DNA from 2 places in the Thalassorhabdus alkalitolerans genome. Region 1 is predicted to be linked to the other one. Evidence: riboswitches for the same ligand, from Rfam matches in the RefSeq annotation. Region 1 holds a riboswitch; the other holds the start of a gene.
What was found. A riboswitch is a leader RNA that binds a small molecule or an ion and turns the genes downstream of it on or off. The one in region 1 is predicted to bind magnesium.
Positions count from the first base shown of each region.

Region 1 (10,214 bases):
TACTATTGTCTTTCTTTTGCTATTAATGTTTATTGGGGCAGGGAGTGCTTCTACAGGCAGTGGAATCAAACTTACTACCTTCCTCGTTATTGTGCTGGCAGTAATCACATATCTTAGAGGAAAAAACGATTCTGTGGTCTTTTCACGAACGATTCCTCCTCATATTGTGACACGATCACTTGCGATTGTGGTAATCAGCTTAATGGCAGTATTTGGAGGGATTTTTCTTTTATCAATTACGGAACAATCTCCCTTTATGATGATTGTGTTTGAATCCTTTTCTGCCTTTGGAACGGTAGGCTTATCGATGGGACTCACCGATGAGCTATCGGCTTTAGGTAAGCAGATCATTATGGTGTTAATGTTTGTTGGAAGAATTGGGCCAGTAACCTTGGCTTTCGCTTTAGCCAAAGAGTTTAAAAGCAATGTACGTTATCCAAAGGGGGACATCTTTACAGGATAAAACATGAAAAGGTAATAGGTTTATCCACTCTATATAAGCTAATTAATAAGGCCCCACACCTATACGTGGGTCCTTTTTTTAAATTCACATACTGCGCGGTCATATACTATTGATTAAATTATTCTATTGTTCTTCATAGTAAGACATGGGAATCCAAGTCCTCGATTAAATTACAAAATTGATTCCTTTTTCATTCTTTACAAAATCTTAACCGTAGAGATTTTTTGTTTTTTGTTACAATATCAATAAACGATATCGGTAATTGATTAGTAAGGAGATAAAATGCTAAGAGATTTTTTCCTAGGAACCATTAAGATTCATAGGTTATATCATGCTTCAAAAGAGCCCATATATGGTTCTTACATGATCGAAGAACTGAAAAACCATGGTTATGATATGAGTTCCAGGACGATCTATCCTACACTTCACCAGCTTGAAGAAAAGGTGGTCTGCGGAAGGATTCGAATGTACTACACCACCACAGAAAGTGGTAACAATTTATTGAGAGCCTGGAGACAAATCAGAGAGCTGGCAGAAGAAGTCCTCTATGAAAACAAGGAGTGAATTAAGATGGAGAAACAAAAACGAGGAACACTGCTGGAAATTTTAGGAGTCTCCACCAGGTTAGGCTTCACTTCCTTTGGCGGTCCTATTGCACACTTGGGCTATTTTCATGATGAATATGTCAAGCGAAGAAAATGGTTTGACGAGAAAGCCTACGCTGACTTAGTTGCACTTTCCCAATTTATCCCAGGTCCTGCCAGCAGCCAGGTTGGAATCGGGATTGGGGTAATGCGTGGGGGCTTGGCTGGTGGAATTGTATCCTTTCTTGGCTTCACTCTTCCCTCAGTTATTGCCCTTGTCCTCTTTGCCTTTCTGTTGCAAGGGTTTGATATAGGAAATGCCGGCTGGATTAATGGCCTGAAGATCGTTGCTGTTGCGGTGGTCGCTCACGCCATATTAGGGATGGGGCAGAAGCTGGCTCCCGACCGAGAAAGAGCAACCATTGCTATAGGTACGCTCATCCTTGTCCTCCTCTGGCAAACCGTATACAGTCAAGTTGCTCTAATTTTGTTAGCTGCTGTCATCGGTTTATGGCTATACCGAGGAACAGAGAAAAAATATGTTGAAGACATGCCTATTCCACTTACATACCGTTTTGCGTCCATTTGTTTAGGATTGTTTTTTGGATTACTCATCCTTTTGCCTATCCTTCGTCAAATATTTTCCTTTCAGTGGCTTGTCTTATTTGACAGCTTTTACAGAGCCGGGGCTCTTGTATTTGGCGGAGGCCACGTTGTACTCCCCCTTCTTGAAAGAGAGGTAGTGCCTGCAGGATTAGTAGGCGAAGAAGCGTTCTTAGCAGGGTATGGGGCTGCCCAGGCAGTACCTGGACCCCTGTTTACCTTTGCTTCCTATTTAGGTGCAATATCTGATGGCTGGATGGGGGCAATGGTGGCAACAGCCGGCATTTTCCTGCCCGCCTTCTTACTCATTCTTGGGACGCTTCCCTTCTGGAATGTCTTGAGGCAGAATCGAAGAATTCAAGGGGCGTTGTACGGGGTCAATGCAGCTGTTGTCGGTATTCTTGCAGCAGCTTTATACCATCCTATCTTTACTACCGCCATTCAATCCTCTGTGGACTTTGCCTTAGCCATTGGTTTATTTGGCCTGCTTGTCTTCTGGAAGCTTCCGGCCTGGATGATTGTGATCATAGGAGCAGCAGGAGGTACAATGATTCAGTTAATGTTTTAATAAAAAGTTGTAAAGAAAGGGAACCTCCTCTTTAGTAGATTCCCTTTCTTTTGGAACTACCGCTGCCCACTATTTCCAAAAAACAATTTGAAAACCACTTTGCTTTGTCATTTATACTAGTACAGACATTGTTACTTCTCCCTTTTTTCCTCCCAAAGCCGTAGACGTTCTTCATGACTGACCTCTTTATGTACTTGGTGCAGCATCCAAATATAACCAAAAGTGTCCATGAATATGGCGTTCGATACCCCGTAGCCAGAAACCTCAGTCACGGGCTGCACCTCTGTACACCCTAAATCCATCGCCTTTGCATAGGTTTCCTTAATGTCTGGAACAGTCACATTCACCCAACTAGTTTTAGGATCGTCAGGTGTGGGTGCGATCAAATGGAATTCTGGGTTTTCATCTAACATATGGAATTGAACGTCGTATAGGATAAAAACGGCCTCATTTTCACCACGAGGGAAGTTTGAAACCTCCACCCGCTTGACGTCAAATATACTTTCGTATAACTCCAATGCTTTTAAGCTGTCTTTGACAACCATATTAATTTCTACACCAACCATCATAAACACGCTCCTTTTATGAATTCTTCCACTACCATTTTCCCCATTTTTAAACTAAAGTTCCACATTCAATGTAATTTTTACGGTGTTAGTCATAGGGAGAACAAGTTCGATCCAAGCAGGAGAAGAAAATGTTAGCCAGGTTCGTCCTCAAGTCTCTCTCCAAACTTTCGTTTTCTTTTTCCTTTTCATCAAAAACGTAATACATATTGAAGGATTAGAATTGCAAAAGGAAAAACCATTAAAAAACTGACTCAATAACGATGTTTCTTTGAGTCAGTTTTTTCGTTTTCAATATCATTCTCATTTTTATATTTCCATCTTGTGTCTTGGTTTTTTACCCTTTTTTCTACGTAACGACCGTACATAAACCACAAACGCAAGCACAATCAGGGTAAATAGTATACTTATTAGACAGATGATTAGAATTGTAGTCAGTGTGATGGTGAGTATACCATCAAAAAGAAAAATCTTCCCTTTCCTTTTAAAAAAAGGGACATAGACATGCACCATATCTATGTCCCGCTCCTTCTGCTTTACAAATACATGAGTAAAGAAGTTGCAATGGTAAAGTAAATAAGCAAGCCTAGAATATCGTTCACCGTGGTAACAAAAGGTCCTGAGGCAATGGCAGGGTCTAATTTCAGTTTGTTAATAATAAGGGGAAACAAAGCTCCAGTGACGGTAGCAATACTTAAAGATAAAAAGATGGATACGGCTACGACACCCGCTAAAACCAAATTCCCGTACAGTATGGTAATCAACCCGACAAGGACAATAGCACACGATAAACCTATTAATACTCCCGTAGAAAATTCTCTTCGGATGGTCTGCCATAGTCCTTTCTTTTCAAAGGATCCTGTAGCAAGGCTTCGAACAACAACAGCAAGTGACTGTGTTCCCGTGTTTCCAGCAGAGTCCATAATGAGTGGAATAAATGCTGCCAGAATAACAATCTCTTCTAACGTTCCTTCAAACTGATCAATCACACCAGCTGTAATCATCCCAAAAAACATCAACAAAATAATCCAGGGTGCCCTTTTTTTTGCTGCTTGAAAAGCAGAGAGGTTAACGTCAGTTGCTCCTCTCGTGGCGGAGATTTCACCGATGTCTTCTGTGACTTCTTCCTCGATAATGTCGATCACATCATCGACTGTCACAATACCAACCAGGGCACCATCGTCAGTTACAACAGGAGCTGCAAGCAAGTCGTACCTTTGAATGAGCGATGCTACTTCCTCCTGGTCAGTGGTGACTTTCGTTGAAACCACCCTTGTCCCCATAATATTCTCCACTTTTTCCTCTGTAGGAGAGACAATAAGGTCCCGCAAAGACACTACGCCAACCAGCTGATCTTCCTGATTGGTAACATATAAATAGTATACCGTCTCTGCATCTGGCCCTTCCTTTCGTAAAAACTCAATAACGTCGCTCACTCGATTATCGGCTTTTACCGCAAGAAACTCTTTGGTCATTATAGCTCCAGCGGTTTCTTCAGGGTAAGAAAGGAGCTCTTTGGCGTCAGCTGCTTCTTCCTTATCCATTGCAGTTAAGATTGATGAGCGCTTTTCTTCAGGCAGTTCTCCAAGAAAGTCGGCAACATCATCTGAATACATGTCGTTTAGCATATCAGCGATATAATTGTCATTTAATTCGCGGCTCACCCATTCCTGTTCAAGAAACTCCATCCCTTGAAATATTTCCGCAAATTCTTGAGGTTGTAGATAAGCATATAGCCGTTTTCTTTCTGTCTGATTTAATGTGTGAAAGATACTTAACTGGTCTGTTGGATGAAGCTCCAAAAATTGATCCCGAAATTGAGCTTCATCTTCTTTTTGTAACAAGTCAATCACATGTTCTGCGTATTCTTGACGAGAACGTGAATCCAGCTTTTTCATGCCATGCCCCCTAACGCTTTTTTCACTCCCCTGACCACTCAACGAAATGAAAAAAGTACTTTGTATTTTTATTGTTCCTTCCCGACTCGGCCTCTAAACTATCACTTTCTTTCATTTCTAACCTCCTTTTTTTAGAATAAAAAAACGTCCTCCACAAAAAGAGGACGCTAAGTGCGCACGATACAACATAATCAGACCCTCCATTCGTAGAGCTTTAGCACTGTGCGGCATAGGATTATCATCCAGCTGCATTAGAAAGGGCCTTATGTCGACCGTTCCAGTTGACCCATTGGCGTCTTTGGACGTTTTTGGGCAGCAGCATATCTCCAGCACAGGAGCCTCACCTAACGAGGTTTATTTTGTTTTTGGAAATACCTTATGTGTCATATGCAGTGTAATAAAAAAGACAAAATGATGTCAACCTGTATTTTGAATAACTGATTCTTTTAATTATTTTTTCCTATTCGTTTCGAATAAATAAACGTTTCAGGTAACCAGATTCAATTTCCTACTTCCTCTTACACTTAATAAAACAGCTAAAAGCAGAGCCGGCAACAGTAATTCATAATAGCTGATCATTCCCTCCTGATACGGCGCTAACAGAATGGAGATTATAAGCAAAAGAGCTACAACGATCGCTGACGATTTTACTAAAAGACCTACTATTAAAGTCGCCCCTACAATAATTTCAATAATTCCGGTCAAGTTTCCTAAAAACACAGGAATGCCTGCTTCTTCAAAGGTTTGATTGGCCTGGGAAATATCGGTCACTTTAATTATTCCATGAAGAGCTATAAATCCCCCAAGCAATATACGCAGCAAAAAAAGGATCCATTCCGTCCCTTGTTCAATCAGTTTTTTCATTTTTGGTCCCCCATTTCTCTACGTCCTATTCTAATAAACAAGACAGCTATAAAGGGAGGTGTTTCATTGAAAAATTTGTGACATATTCCTTAATACTTTTTATTGCTTTAAACATATGCACCTTTACTTCCTGTATTTCCCTCACACTCTCTAACATTCTTCTTTTTCTGTTGAGAATGTTGTGTAATCACTCGAAGCATTTTTACAAAGTCATAATAGATAACTACAAAGCAATAGGGAAGAAAATAAGTAAGCAGGGTTTTATAAATATTCCAGCCGTTTTTATACAGGAGTTTCCCTGCCATAAGAGCAGCTATTTCTGCCGTCGCAGACAAAAGTGTAAACAATGTGATCCATATCATCCTAGGCCATGCCCTTTTTTGCGCGCAATATATCATGAAACTGGCCACTACTGGAAAATAACCAAGGTTCAACGGATAAATCGTACGATACTGTTTTTCTTTAATTCGTGGCTTTAAGAGCCAGTACCGAGTTCCTTTTGTGTTGATCACAAAAGCAATCAATACACATAAGGGGATGGTTGTTACCATCAGGTATTTGTCTTTGTTATAAAGGTAACTACCAAACACCCAAGGAAGTAGAAAACCAATTATTATGTTAACTGCCATGTTATCATCACCTCTCTTCTCAGGATTTACCAATGAAAAAGAGACGATGTATTCTTATGAGAATATCAATTTGGAATTTTTGTATTTTCCTTTTTATTTCTCGCTTCCCCGGCTTCCAGGAGAGTTACTTTCCCACCATAAATAAGTTTTCTCTCAATCACATAAATAAAACAAGCTCTGTTCTTCAATAGAATGTGAAAAATTCTTTTCCGGGAGTTAAGGGAAGTTTGTGTCCATACTTAATAAAGTTTAGTGGTCCCTTCGAATTAAACTTTTTCAGTTCTGCTACAAACTAAAACATGCCGTTAGTAGAATAAGGAAAACGTAGTGTACAGTTAAACTATGATAAAATTACGTCATTCAAAAATTATTCTTTAGCAGGCTGTGATACCCAATGAACTTATTAGAAAAACTATATACTTTTATTATTTTCTTAGCAGTATTGATTGGAATAGGTATAGGACAAACAGAGTTAATAAGAGCTAATGCGGAAAGCTTTATTGTTCCTTTACTAGTAGCCATGCTTTATATTACTTTTTTACAAATTCCTATGGAAGAATTAAAAAAAGCTTTTAAAGACATTAGGTTTACATATACTTCAGTGATTATAAACTTTGTCTGGACCCCCATCCTGGCATGGCTTCTGGCAATGGTATTTTTAGGTGATAACCCAGCATTATTTCTTGGATTTATTATGCTTATGGTTACACCATGCACTGACTGGTACTTGATCTTTACAGGGGTGGCAAAAGGAAATGTTGCGTTATCAACGGCCATCTTGCCTCTAAACTTAATTCTCCAAGTCATTTTGCTTCCTGTTTATCTTCTTATATTTGGAGGAACAACAGGGGTTATAGAACTTTCTTATCTCATTGAAAGCATCTTGGTTGTTTTATTCATGCCACTAATTTTGTCTCTTCTAACAAAGATGTTCTTGAGAAACAGGCAACAGGTAAGGGATAACCTTATATCCACTCTCAGCGTGTTACCTATCATTTTTCTAAGCCTTGCAATCGTTGCTATGTTTGCTTCACAAGGACAATTACTTCTTGATAATTTAGATGTAATGTGGAAAATTATTATTCCTATTCTATTATTTTTCATAGTAAATTTCTTTGTCGGTCAAAGAATTGGAAAGGTAATGAGGTTTTCAAACTCCGACAGAGCAAGTTTATGCTTAACTACTCTAGCAAGAAATTCGCCAATTGCTTTAGCAATTGCTATGACCGCCTTTCCAGATCAACCCTTAATCGCTTTAACATTAGTAATAGGACCGTTATTGGAACTGCCTATTTTGGCTCTCATTACCCAGCTGTTACTATTCACTTCTCGAAAGAGAAATACTTAAAAAACCTCGAAAGGAATAATGTCTGTAAATAGGTTATTTTAGTAAAATCAAACCTTCATCTAGTTATCTATAAGGAAAGCCCTTCCTCTCACGTGGGTTTTTTGTGCATAAATATTCCGGAGCACTCTTTTCCAACCATCCGTAAAGACGGTATCCTTACCACTTTCTCCTGTATCTATATGCACTGACGATTATATTGACAATTCACTATAAAGGAATTATAATCCCATTTGTAGGAAAAAATAGATACATAATGTAGAAGAGGAGTTATTATTATTATCAAATTAAAAAGAATTGGAAGCGTAGTGGGAGCAGTATCTTTCGCTGCAATGTTAGCTGCATGTTCAACAGATTCTTCTACTGAACCAGTAGAGGGTGAATCAGCGGAGGAAGAAGTAGTACAGGAGATCACTGAGGAGGAAGTTTTGGAATTTCAGGAAAGCTGGGGAGAAGGAATTGTTCATATCGGAGAAGTATACAGCGAGGGTGAAGACTATGAAGCCGCTGCTTCTGAGCATATCGAACGTTTCTATGGTTATGATACCGGCGATGTCCTTTTCAAACCAACTTTAGCTAGTGAGGAACGTTTCCGCGACACCTTTGAAGGAGCGTTGTCTTATTTCATAGGAGGAAATGAAGCGTATCCAGAGGATGATGGTTTTGCTATTGCACCTTGGACAGATGTACAGTGGGAAAATGAAGGAGTTATAATTGAAGGAAATACAGCTCTAAGTATGGGTGTGTATTATTTTACACCAGCTGATGGAGGAGAACCTGTTGAAGTAGAATATAATTTCGCTCATACAAGAAATAATGATGGCGACCTGAAAATTGTCCTTCACGGCTCTCATTACCCGTATACTCCTTAATTAATTGGCTCTGGCACATGAGATAACAGAAAAAACAATACCTGCCTCAAAAAAAGCTGGTCTTATCTACAAAGTAGATAGACCAGCTTTTTATATTTACTATTATCTCTCTTTATGCCAGCACAAAACCTTTTTTTTTAGGTACTTGGACAATCCTTATTATGAAATGTAACTTAAACTGAATTAGCAAATATAACCCCGTTTATCCATGGGCAACATATATTTTATTGAATTGCTAAACTACCTATAAAAGGATGTAAAACTTCCCCTGTCTCTTTATTTTATATGCCCAAACTCCCGCCGCTCCAGTTCTTCAATTCCCTAGGTTAACTCTCTGAACTTTCTAGGTGAATGGCTGGTAATCTTTTTGAAGTTACGATTGAATGACCTGAGGTTATTATAACCGCAGTTTATAGCTATCTCGCTAATTGGCTGCTGACTATTTTTCAACAGATAACAGGCTTGTGAAATACGATAATGATTCAAGTATTCAGTAAAGTTCATATTCGTCATTTGTACAAAAAGTTTGGATAGGTAGGCATAATCGTATTGTAATTGTTTTGCGATTACTTTTAGCGTGCAATCCTCACTATAATTTCTATCCACATAAAGGAGAATTTTATATAGTACTTCCGTCTTTGTTGAGTGTTCAACGGGAAGAAATTCAGTATTATCTACCAATCTCCCGCAAACATCATACAGGAAACTTTTCTGTCTATAAATGGAATCTAGTGCATCAAAATCAGGGGGTTTACTTAAGTGAATAACATTATCTTCTGGGACGTATCCCTTATAATTCATGAAAAAACGACCGATTAACTCTGGTGAAAAGATGACGATGGAAATGTCAGAATGATTCTTAGCTTTAAGTTCATGGATTTGGTTATTAAAAATGAAGGCTATATCATTTTTATACAATGTATAGTTTTTTTGGCCAATACTTACTAGTAACTCTCCTTCATTGACAATGATAAGTTCGTAGGCTCGGTGAAAATGGAGAGGAAAGGTTTGGTTATCTAGTTTAAAAAAGTGGAAGGATTCTTTTTCTTCAACTCCATGGTGTTCAAAAAATACCAAAGGCTATCCCCCCTGAAAAAAAACTAATATTGTCTTAAATTATACTATATTTTGAATAGAAATAGACTTATTTTGGCTCCTATAATGAATCTATGATATATAGAAGGAGGAAGTAAAAATGGCTTTTGAATACCATGTAGCAAAAAATGGTTCAGATTTTGCAGATGGAACGAAACAGAATCCATTCTTGACAATCAGTAAAGCCGCTTCAGTAGCCCAAGCAGGAGATACTGTTATTGTCCACAAAGGAGAATATCGGGAATGGGTGAAACCAAAGTTTGCAGGATTAAGTGAATATAGAAGAATAACATATCAGGCAGCTGAAGGTGAGAAGGTTGTAATTAAAGGTTCCGAGCAAATTCAAGGTTGGGAACAGGTAGAAGGAACTGTCTGGAAAGTTGTATTAGCAAATGAATTTTTCGGAGATTATAACCCATACAAAGAAGAGATTTTTGGAGACTGGATTGTTTATAATCCAGGAAGACACCTTGGAGATGTTTATTTAAATGGGATGTCCTTTTATGAAGCAGAAAATTTTGAGATGTTAATAAATCCAGAAGAGAAAACAGAAGTATTAGACCATTGGTCAAAGACAGTTGTCCCTGTCCACAATCAAGAGCAAACAAAATATGTTTGGTATGCAGAAGTAAATGAAAATAATACAACCATCTATGCTAATTTCCACGGAACAAATCCTAATGAGGAATTAGTAGAGATTAATGTGCGTAAAGCTTGCTTTTATCCA
Region 1 covers NZ_JBHSOZ010000005.1:337,584-347,797, forward strand. The annotation lists gene ACFPU1_RS12570 (TrkH family potassium uptake protein) at 1-463, shown strand, start outside; gene ACFPU1_RS12575 (PadR family transcriptional regulator) at 746-1,027, shown strand; gene chrA (chromate efflux transporter) at 1,034-2,218, shown strand; gene ACFPU1_RS12585 (VOC family protein) at 2,350-2,784, opposite strand; gene mgtE (magnesium transporter) at 3,321-4,682, opposite strand; M-box (ykoK) riboswitch at 4,874-5,041, opposite strand; gene ACFPU1_RS12595 (DoxX family protein) at 5,169-5,546, opposite strand; gene ACFPU1_RS12600 (hypothetical protein) at 5,654-6,175, opposite strand; gene ACFPU1_RS12605 (arsenic resistance protein) at 6,570-7,523, shown strand; gene ACFPU1_RS12610 (hypothetical protein) at 7,829-8,392, shown strand; gene ACFPU1_RS12615 (helix-turn-helix transcriptional regulator) at 8,714-9,469, opposite strand; gene ACFPU1_RS12620 (right-handed parallel beta-helix repeat-containing protein) at 9,588-10,214, shown strand, end outside.

Region 2 (10,214 bases), on a different contig from region 1:
GAAAACGGGAAGCGACAGCTTGTCCAATCCCTTTTGAAGCTCCTGTAATAATAATATGCTTCATTTTCGATTCCTCCTTTGAGGTAGTAGAGTGGTTTGTTGCCATGGTAGCAGATTTTGGCATCCTTTTTCCAAAAAAAGAAAGCTGTTCGTTTGACAGCTTTCTTTTATTCCTGCTCCTGGTGTTCTTTAAATGCTGCAATAGCCCTTCTTCTTTCTTCCTCTGGAATGTCATAGTAATAGATTCCATTTTCTGTTGTACTTTCACCACTTAGCTCAAATGTTTCCATATTACTTTCTGCCCCTTGGTATTGCTGATAAATACTTTGTATCTCATCAAAGGTCATATTTGTTTCGATATTATCTCCGAGGATATCCAACAGCTGATTCGCCTGGACAATAGATTGAAAAGAAGAAGCCCGTTCAGCTAATGCTTCGATAACCTGACGCTGTCTTTCGTTTCTCCCCAGGTCTCCTCTCGGATCTTCTCTCCTCATGCGCACATAGTGGAGTGCTCGTTCCCCATCTAGTTCAATAGTTCCTTCAGGATAATGGTAAGTATTCTCTCCTATTTCATCACCTTGATCGAATTCAAAGGGATTATCTACTTCAATCCCTCCCAAGGCGTCTACAAGTTCTCGAAATCCATTCATATTCGATTGGATCACGTAATCAAACTCATGTTCTAGAAACTCTTCGGTTGTTTCAACGACCAGAGGAGTTCCTTCGTAGGCATATGTGTGGTTAATTTTATCCGGCTGATTCCTCCCAGGAATGTCCACTCGTGTGTCTCTTGGAATATTGAACATAACAACTGATTCATCAGCCTGATTCACAGAAACAGGCATAATCACATCAGCTCTTCCTGGATCATCCGGTCTGTCTCCAATACCAATTAAAAGGAAGCTTACACTGTCAGCTTGTGTAAGGTCATTATCCACGTCTTCCTGTTCACTGGAAAAAGATTCACTTTCTTCGGGAGTACTCTGTTGTTCTGTTTCTGCGCTAAAGTTCTCATTCATCTGTTCCATGCTTTGTTCTGCTTGCTGATAAAGGTAGAAAGCATAACCTGCGGCTGCACCAAATATCAGTGTAATTGATAAAAGAAATATAAGAGTGATTTTTTTCCACATGTAATCTACCTTTCAAGAAAACCGTATGTTAAGTATTTGTGTGATAACTGTCACATGCCAAGAGTCCTTTTCTAAGTATGATAGAAGCAGGATCAATGGTACTCTTATCCCCTTTTTTACTTTTGATAAATCCTTAATTAGAGGGATAGAAGAAAACAAGACTTATCTTTTCGCAAGAAGCTCTTTTTGCAGGGCGGTTAATCTGCGCATCACTATAAGTAAACAAATACCTGATAGAACGAAAAGAACCTCTGAAACAATAAAGTTTTGGGTGTCGTTCAGAAGGAATTCAATCGTTTCTCCTTCTGTCCAGAAATTTACCGGATTTGATGCTAAGTAAGAAGATATGAACGTGATCCACCAGACAAAAATAATCAAAGTGTGTCCTTTATTTGGTTGATTATTGTTTTTTTGCTTCAGGTGGCTGGTATAAAGGTGGAACATAGATATGAGGGGGAGAACCAGGTTTACGAGTGGAATGAAATAAAAAGCAACTCCCCACCCAGGTGTATAAACTACTCCCTCAAGATCCATGATGCGGGCATTTTCATGCATCCGGTAAAGCCAGAATAAGTAAAAGACGATTGAAACCATAAATATGAGGGTGTTAGGCAGATGAATAAATAAACTGATCATCCCGAGTGTTTCCATGTCGCTGCTGCTAATCTGATCAAACGTTGTGCCAGGATCGTACGCATTAAAAATACCAGCTTCAATTAGACTTGCTGCAATAGATATGATGGAAAATACAATTGTCAAAACAATAAAAATAACAGAAACCTTTGCTCTTCGGCCAGGATCTTTTGAATGTTTGTTATGTAGGGCTTCTTGTTTCATATTGTCCTCCTTGCACTTTTTTCATAGCAGGAAAAATTCCTGCCATAGACCATACTACAATATTTTGGGTCGTTAGGTTAGAGAAAAAATATAATTGGCAGGGAGTGGAGGGGAGTGCGGGGAAGTAAGAAGAGTATAATAATGGAAAGTTGAGGAGGTACACGTGCAAAATATTAAAAACACAGTAATGGAAGTAGTGTTAGCTGTTCTTCCTATTACTTTTGTTGTCATTATCCTTCAGTTTTCACTTTTATGGATGCCTGCTGAAATATTTTTTCAATTTTTGGCAGGGGTTGTGATGGTAAGTGTTGGTCTTATTTTATTTCTTCTGGGAGTTCACGTAGGACTGCTTCCTGTAGGAGAAATGATAGGGGCCGCACTGCCTAAGACAAAAAAGATCAGTTTAATTATCTTTTTCGGTTTTTTATTAGGCTTTGTGGTTACCTTGGCAGAGCCTGATGTTAGGGTGCTGGCCTTACAAGTCGATTTGGTTTCCGGCGGAGAGGTCTCTCGAAGCCTTCTTATTTATTCTGTTGCAGCCGGAGTAGGGGTTTTTGTCGCTTTGGCAATGGCCAGAATTATATTAAATATAAAAATTACTTACCTCCTTGCAGCAGGATATGGCCTTGTCTTTTTACTGGCTGCTTTCACGCCTGCTCATTTTGTTCCGATTTCTTTTGACGCTGGGGGAGTTACCACCGGCCCAATGACTGTGCCGTTTATTTTAGCTTTAGGAATAGGGGTTGCTTCGGTTCTCCGGGGAAAATCGGCTTCCAGCGATGGTTTTGGACTTGTTGCCCTTGCATCTATCGGGCCGATTATTGCTGTTTTGCTATTAGGGGTGTTTGGTGGATGATTGAGAATTTATTTTATGGATTTTCCCATGTGTTAGTTGAGGTCTTTTTTGCATTAATCCCCCTTGTCGTATTTTTTGCTTTATTTCAGCTTATTTATCTGAAACTTCCTTTGAAAAGGCTTCTTAATATCGGTGTAGGTATTATTTTAACGTTCTTTGGGCTTGCTTTTTTCCTTCAGGGTGTTCATATAGGGTTTTTGCCGGCTGGGGAAGCCATGGGGGCAATTCTCGGCGAGCTGCCAAACAGGTGGATATTGATTCCAGTCGGGTTTGTACTGGGTTTTGTGGCTACCTTTGCTGAGCCTGCCGTACGAATTCTAAACCACGAAGTAGAAAAGGTATCAGGCGGGTACATTTCCCAAAGAGTGTTATTGTTTACTTTGTCAATTGGAGTAGGTATATCAATTGCCCTGTCCATGGTTAGAATTCTGGTTGGAATACCCTTGTGGTATTTTATTATTCCTGGCTACCTGGCTGCTCTGGTTATGATGAGGTTTTCCTCAAGAACTTTTACATCTGTCGCATTTGATTCTGGCGGGGTGGCCACTGGTCCAATGACAGTAACATTTATTCTCGCGATGGCCGTAGGAATCGCCGGGACAGTGGAAGGGAGAGATCCTTTGCTGGATGGATTTGGTATGATTGCGATGGTAGCCCTTGCTCCAATTTTAGCTGTTTTAACATTAGGCCTACTTTATGGACGTGAGGAGAAGAAAAATGAAGATGACATTAAATCTGAGGCATAAATTAGTCGTTTCGATTCTGAAAAAAGGTTATGCAAGAAAAGTAGTAAAGGCTGCCAAGGAAGCGGGAGCTGAGGGTGCGACCATATTATTTGCAAGAGGAACCGGTATCCATGAAAAGAATAATATTCTGGGCATTACTAATGAACCTGAGAAAGAGGTCGTCCTTATACTGATAGAAGACGAGAAGGAAGAAGAAACATTAAACAGGATTGTGCCTGCAGGAAAACTGGATCGCCCTGGATATGGAATTAGCTTTGTTCTTCCAACAAAGGGCATAGGCGGTATTGTCCATTTGATGGATAAGCTTCAGGATGGACAAAAGAATCCGGAAAGGGAGGGAGAGAGGATAGTGAATGAAGATACTGGAAAAGAGTATTTAGAAAGCTCTATTCATTACGATCTGATTGTCAGTATTGTTAATAAGGGGCAATCAGAAAAAGTAGTAGATGCTTCCTGGGAGGCAGGCGCAGAAGGCGGGACCATCTTAAACGGCAGGGGAACAGGTATTCATGAAAAAGCAAAGCTCTTTTCAATCCCAATCGAACCAGAAAAAGAAGTCATCTTAACACTGATCGACCGGAACAAGACTGAGCAGGTTCTTACGGCAATTACAGAAAAAGCAGAACTTGATAAACCGGGAAAGGGAATTGCCTTTGTCCTGGGAGTGGACAAGACCGTAGGTATTAATCACATTCTGAATAAGATGGTTAATGAAAAATTTAAATCAGATAAGAAGATGAAAGCAAAGAAAAACACTAAATAATACATCCTAAATAATCCCATCCTCTGACAAAGGTCGAAATAAGGTTTAAGGTTTTCTCTTCACAGGAAGAAGAAAAAGAGCAAGCCTTTTGGCAGACATGTTTTCAGGGGGAAGCAGCCATGGCTATTGATGCGATTATTACAGGACTGGTGTTTATCACGATTCACCTTTTAGCAAATAATATATTGCCTGTTGCCAGGGTCAGGCAGTTAAAGTGGCTTTCGTTTTCCGGAGGTGTTGCTTGCGCCTATGTATTTGTTTATATTCTGCCTGCTTTGCACGAGGAACAGCAGGATTTTGGCGCCCAGACCACTGAAGAATTTGTCATGGAGTCGGAGCTCTATTTCTTTGGTTTATTGGGCCTTTTAATGTTTTACGGCATGCAAAAAGCTGTGGATGCCCGTAATGAGAAGCAGGGTGAAAAAGGGAAGTCAGGTTCCTTTTTCTGGGTACAGGTCATATTCTTTTCTATCTATAATTTTATGATTGCCTATATCGTTATTGCCACTGAGGTGGAAGGCATTCAAGCTGTCTTCTATTCTACAGCGATTGGTCTTCATTTTATGGCCATCGCACATGATTTATGGCGAGAAGATAAGGAGCGTTATAATCGGACAGGGCGTTTTGTTCTGGCTGGAGGCATTATAGCAGGATGGATCATGGGTATGATGGTAACTCTTTCTTCTTTTGTTCTTTCTATCATCTTTGCTTTTGTATCTGGGGCAATTATATTAAACGTCCTGAAGAATGAGCTTCCATCGGAAAGAAACGCTCATTTTCCAACGTTTGCCCTTGGGGCTATGTCGTACACACTGTTTGTTATGGGAATTAAATTTTTCTTTGAATGGTAGATGTCACTGTTTTATTGGAGGGAGCTTCTCGTAATGAGAAGCTTCTTTATAATGTTTGTCTGGACGTGTTGAAGGTTAGTTAAGAAAGAGAACACTTGAAAAGGAGGCAGCGTAAGGTGGGTAAAAAGTCAGATGGGAATTTAACAGGCATGGTCTTCATTGTTTCTGCTGCAGTTGTGACCCTTATCACCTTGTGGGGATTTATTTGGCCTGAGCATATGGAGATGAACATGGCTTCCGCTTTGGAAGTAGTGATAGATACATTTGGATGGTTTTACGTAATGGCAACCGCTGTACTCGTTTTTTTCTGTTTTTATCTAGGGCTCGGCCCCTATCGTTATGTTAAGCTTGGAAAAAAAGACGATGAGCCTGAGTATTCTTACTATACATGGATCGGAATGTTATTTGCAGCTGGTATGGGTGTGGGTCTTGTGTTTTGGGGTGTGGCTGAACCAATGTCTCATTTTGTAAATCCTCCTGAAGGAGTGGAGCCGGGGACACAGCATGCTGCCGAGACGGGTCTTCTTTATGGGGTGTTTCATTGGGGGATTCACCCTTGGTCTATTTACGCAACAGTGGCACTGGCACTGGCTATTGCCAAGTTTAGAAAAAACCTCCCTGGCTTAATTAGTTCAGCCTTCTATCCTATTCTAGGGGAGAAAGTAAAAGGACCTATCGGAAAATGGATAGATATTATTGCGGTAGTAAGTACAGTAATAGGGATTGCTACCTCTCTTGGTCTGAGTACAATGCAGGTGGGAGGAGGCCTGTCTCAGGTTATAGGGCTGGAGAATGACAACTTTCTGCAAATGAGTATCATTGCCATCATTACCCTTGTGTTTTTAACATCTGTACTTACCGGCATCAATAAAGGAATGAAATACCTGAGTATAGGAAATCTCACCCTTGCCGGCATTTTAATGGTGACCGTAATTATTGTAGGTCCCACTCTATTTATTATGGAACATTTTACAATGACAGTCGGTTCGTATATAAGTAACTTTGTTTCTTTGTCCTTTTTTACCACCCCTTACACAGACAATGAGTGGGTAGGCGAATGGACTTTTTTCTATTGGGCTTGGCTTATTTCCTGGAGTCCTTTTGTTGGTACGTTTATAGCTAGAGTGTCAAAAGGAAGGACAGTTCAGGAATTCATATTCGGGGTATTATTAGTACCTACAGCAGTCTCTGCTCTGTGGTTTGTAGCTTTTGGAGGAACAGGACTTCACCTTGACATTACCATGGGTGCGGGTTTATCTCAGCTTATCAGTGAGGAGCCGGAAGCAGGACTGTTTATTGTCCTGGAAACATTGCCTCTAGGTTTTCTGTTAAGTGTTGCTGCATTGATATTAATTACAATCTTTTTTATTACCTCTGCAAATTCAGCAACCTATGTACTTGGTGTATTTTCTTCACGTGGAAATCTGGAACCGGCAAACACAATTCTTGTCGTGTGGGGATTATTGATTTCAGCGATCGCTGCAGCCTTACTGCTAAGTGGAGGCATTGAAGGGTTACAAGCAATTGCAATTACCATCGCTCTTCCCTTTACTGTGATTTTGTTAGTAATGGTTTTCGCTATCCATCGATCTTTGAAAGAGGGTTATCAACAAGAGCCTATTGGTGTGAAAAAGGAAGAAGAATAAGAACTTCTCTGTTTGTTCCCCGTTTTCTTTTCCTGGTCCTGGGGAAATAACACTACAGATTGCTTTCCTTGGAGGGACTAAAAGTGGAAAAAATGTACATTAATGGTAACTTTGTAGAAAGTGAAACCCATGAATATATTGATGTAGAAAATCCGGCCACTGAAGAAATTTTGGGAAGGGTTCCTAACGGAAACGAATATGATGTGGAAGAAGCTGTTAAGGCGGCGTCTCGGGCACAAAGAGAGTGGGGAAAACGCCCGGCAATAGAAAGGGGGAAGTACTTACTTTTTATTGCTGACAGGCTTGAAGAAAGAAAAGAGGAGTTTGCTCAGCTCCTCACTAAGGAACAAGGAAAAACACTGCCACTTGCCCGCGGTGAAATGGATATTACAATTGAATACTTCCGGTACATGGCCGGATGGGCTAGACGATACGAAGGTGATGTCATTAATAGTGACCGCCAAAATGAAAATATTATTTTGTTAAAGAAACCAATTGGAGTGGTTGCAGGAGTCGTACCGTGGAATTTCCCGATGTTTGTGTTGGCAAGAAAGGTTGCTCCTGCCTTGATAACCGGGTGTTCCATTATCATTAAGCCGAGTCAGCAAACCCCGTTAACCGCTGTTAAATTTTCAGAGGTTATTCATGAATCAGAGCTGCCTCCAGGGATCTTTCAATTAGTTACTGGAACCGGTTCCTCTGTTGGCACTCCTCTGGCTTCACACAAGAAAGTAAGCATGATTTCTTTAACAGGCAGTACTCCAGCTGGTTCAAAAGTAATGGAGGCTGCCGCGCGGAACGTAACAAAAGTTAATCTCGAGCTTGGGGGAAAAGCTCCAGCTATCGTCAGTAAGTATGCTGACCTGGATCTTGCTGCAGAAAAAATAATTGAATCACGCATTATTAACTCCGGACAAGTGTGCACGAATGCTGAGCGAGTTTATGTGCAGGAAGAAGTAGCAGATGAATTTATTGATAAAATTGTAACAAAAGCAAAGGAAATACGTTACGGGAATCCCCTGGTTAAGGAAGACATCGAAATGGGGCCGCTTGTAAGCAAGAATCAGCTGGATTCTGTTTCGGAAGCTGTGGAAAAAGCAAAAGCAGCCGGTGCTAAAGTGCTGGCAGGCGGACAGAGAGCAGACACAGAAAAGGGTTATTTCTTTGAACCAACGATATTAACCAATGTAGGCCAAGAAATGGATATCATGCAGGAAGAAATTTTTGGTCCGGTTCTTCCTATTACGACGTATCATTCTTTTTCAGAAGCTATCGTCATGGCAAATGATTCAGAATACGGCCTTTCATCTTCTATCTTTACAGAAAATTATCATGAAGTGATGCAGGGTGTTAATGAATTGGAATTTGGTGAAGTCTTTGTGAATCGGGAGAATTTTGAGGCGTTGCAAGGATTTCATGCTGGCTGGAGAAAATCAGGAATAGGCGGAGCTGATGGAAAACGTGGATTAGAAGAATTTCTTATTACTACCGTAGCGTATATGGAATACGAACGATAAGTAAATGATCAAGAAAAAGACATCTAGCGAAAGAGAATCTTTGCAAATTGCAGAAAATGCATTGACAGGTTTCTGAAATCAGCGTATATTCATGTTTGTGTTGGAAAAACGTAATATTTCTCGTTAGGTGAGGCTCCTGTACGGAGAGACGCTGCTGCCCAAAAATGTCCAAAGACGCCAATGGGTCAACAGGAACCATCGATATAAGGTGGTTTTTAATGCAGCTGGCATAGCCCTATGCCGTACAGTGCTAAAGCTCTACGAATGGGTAGCATGTTCTGTTTTGAGCATCTTTGTGCTGATTTAATAAGCGCTCTCCATTTGTGGAGGGCGCTTTTTTTACTCAGCAAAGAAGACGTTTCAGAAAAATTTTTAGGAGGTGAGGGAATTTTATGGACAGCAGTCCGGATTCCAGTTTTAGGTGCAGTGTAGTATATAAGGCTTTTAAGTCAGTGCGAGGATCGATTCCCTCATTTTGGATACTTTTAAAAACAAAGTAAATTAATGAATCAGGGACTCTATCCTCTTTTAAGAAGGAGGGAGAGCAATGGTTAAGTTAAATGATCATACTAGAGAAGAGTATATGAATAATATACTCGATATTTTGGAAAACAAAGCCATTGAGCAATTTAGAAATGCTTTTTTAGAGCTTCATCCAGCTGATCAGGTGGATCTTTTCAGCCGCCTGGATCAAGAAAAAAGAGCTCGTGTCTATGAATACCTAAGCCCCGAAGAATTTGCAGCTATCTTTGAAGGGCTGGAAGTAAATGATCAAAAAGAGATCGCTCTGGAGCTGGATAAAGAATATGCTGCAGAGATGTTTAATAACATGTACGCAGATGATGTAGCAGATTTTCTAGGTGAACTGCAGGAGGATAAAGTATCTGCTATATTAAAAGCAATGGATAAAGAGGATGCCCAGGATGTTAAAGAGCTTATGGCTTATGAGGAAGGTACAGCCGGGGCCATTATGACCAAAGAGTTTATCTCTATTAAGGCTACTGATACAGTGGCAGATGTGATCGAATTACTACGAAGAGAAGGACCCGATGCAGAAACGGTTTACTACTTATATGTAACTGACGAGTATAATAAATTGGCAGGTGTTGTTTCTCTTCGTGATCTGATTATTGCAGCAACGGATGAACCGATTATAAATATCATCAGTACGCGAGTGGTCTCAGTGCATGAGAACACTGATCAGGAAGAGGTGGCCAACCTTATCCAGAAATATGACTTCCTGGCAGCACCAGTGGTAACAAGTACAAATGAACTTGTGGGGATTGTAACTGTTGATGATGTTATTGATGTTATTGAAGAAGAAGCAACCGAAGATCTTGGGGAATTCTCTGCTTCAAGAGGGGCAACAGACGTAAATGTTACAGCTTTCGAAGCAGCTAAAAAGAGGTCACCCTGGATTATTCTGCTGATGTTTTTTGGTATGATAACTGCTGGAGTGATTGGCCAGTTTGAGGAAACATTAGAAGCAATTGTAATACTATCGGCTTTTATCCCGTTAATTATGGATTCAGCTGGTAATACGGGAACTCAATCACTAGCCGTTGTGGTCCGTGGTCTTGCGACAGGTTCTTTAGAGAAGAAGGGTCTTTTTAAAATCCTTCGAAGAGAGCTTGGCACTGGGATGATGATTGGTTTAGCATGTGCGATCGTACTCATGGGCTTGATCCCTATTTTATATGATGGCAACATCTTATTAGCCTTTATAGTCGGAACTTCTATTTTCCTTTCTTTAACCATATCTACAGTTATAGGGGCAACGGTTCCATTGATTATTAATAAATTAAAGCTTGATCCTGCTATCGCTTCTGGTCCTTTCATTACAACAGTAAATGATATACTTGGAC
Region 2 covers NZ_JBHSOZ010000003.1:915,925-926,138, reverse strand. The annotation lists gene ACFPU1_RS07325 ((S)-benzoin forming benzil reductase) at 1-64, opposite strand, end outside; gene ACFPU1_RS07320 (LCP family glycopolymer transferase) at 168-1,133, opposite strand; gene ACFPU1_RS07315 (DUF4328 domain-containing protein) at 1,296-1,970, opposite strand; gene ACFPU1_RS07310 (DUF1538 domain-containing protein) at 2,134-2,826, shown strand; gene ACFPU1_RS07305 (DUF1538 domain-containing protein) at 2,823-3,572, shown strand; gene ACFPU1_RS07300 (P-II family nitrogen regulator) at 3,544-4,335, shown strand; gene ACFPU1_RS07295 (hypothetical protein) at 4,455-5,186, shown strand; gene ACFPU1_RS07290 (BCCT family transporter) at 5,303-6,832, shown strand; gene aldA (aldehyde dehydrogenase) at 6,925-8,349, shown strand; M-box (ykoK) riboswitch at 8,462-8,625, shown strand; gene mgtE (magnesium transporter) at 8,897-10,214, shown strand, end outside.
Region 2: linked by a shared signal. The riboswitch ahead of mgtE (magnesium transporter) and the one ahead of mgtE (magnesium transporter) in region 1 are both predicted to bind magnesium.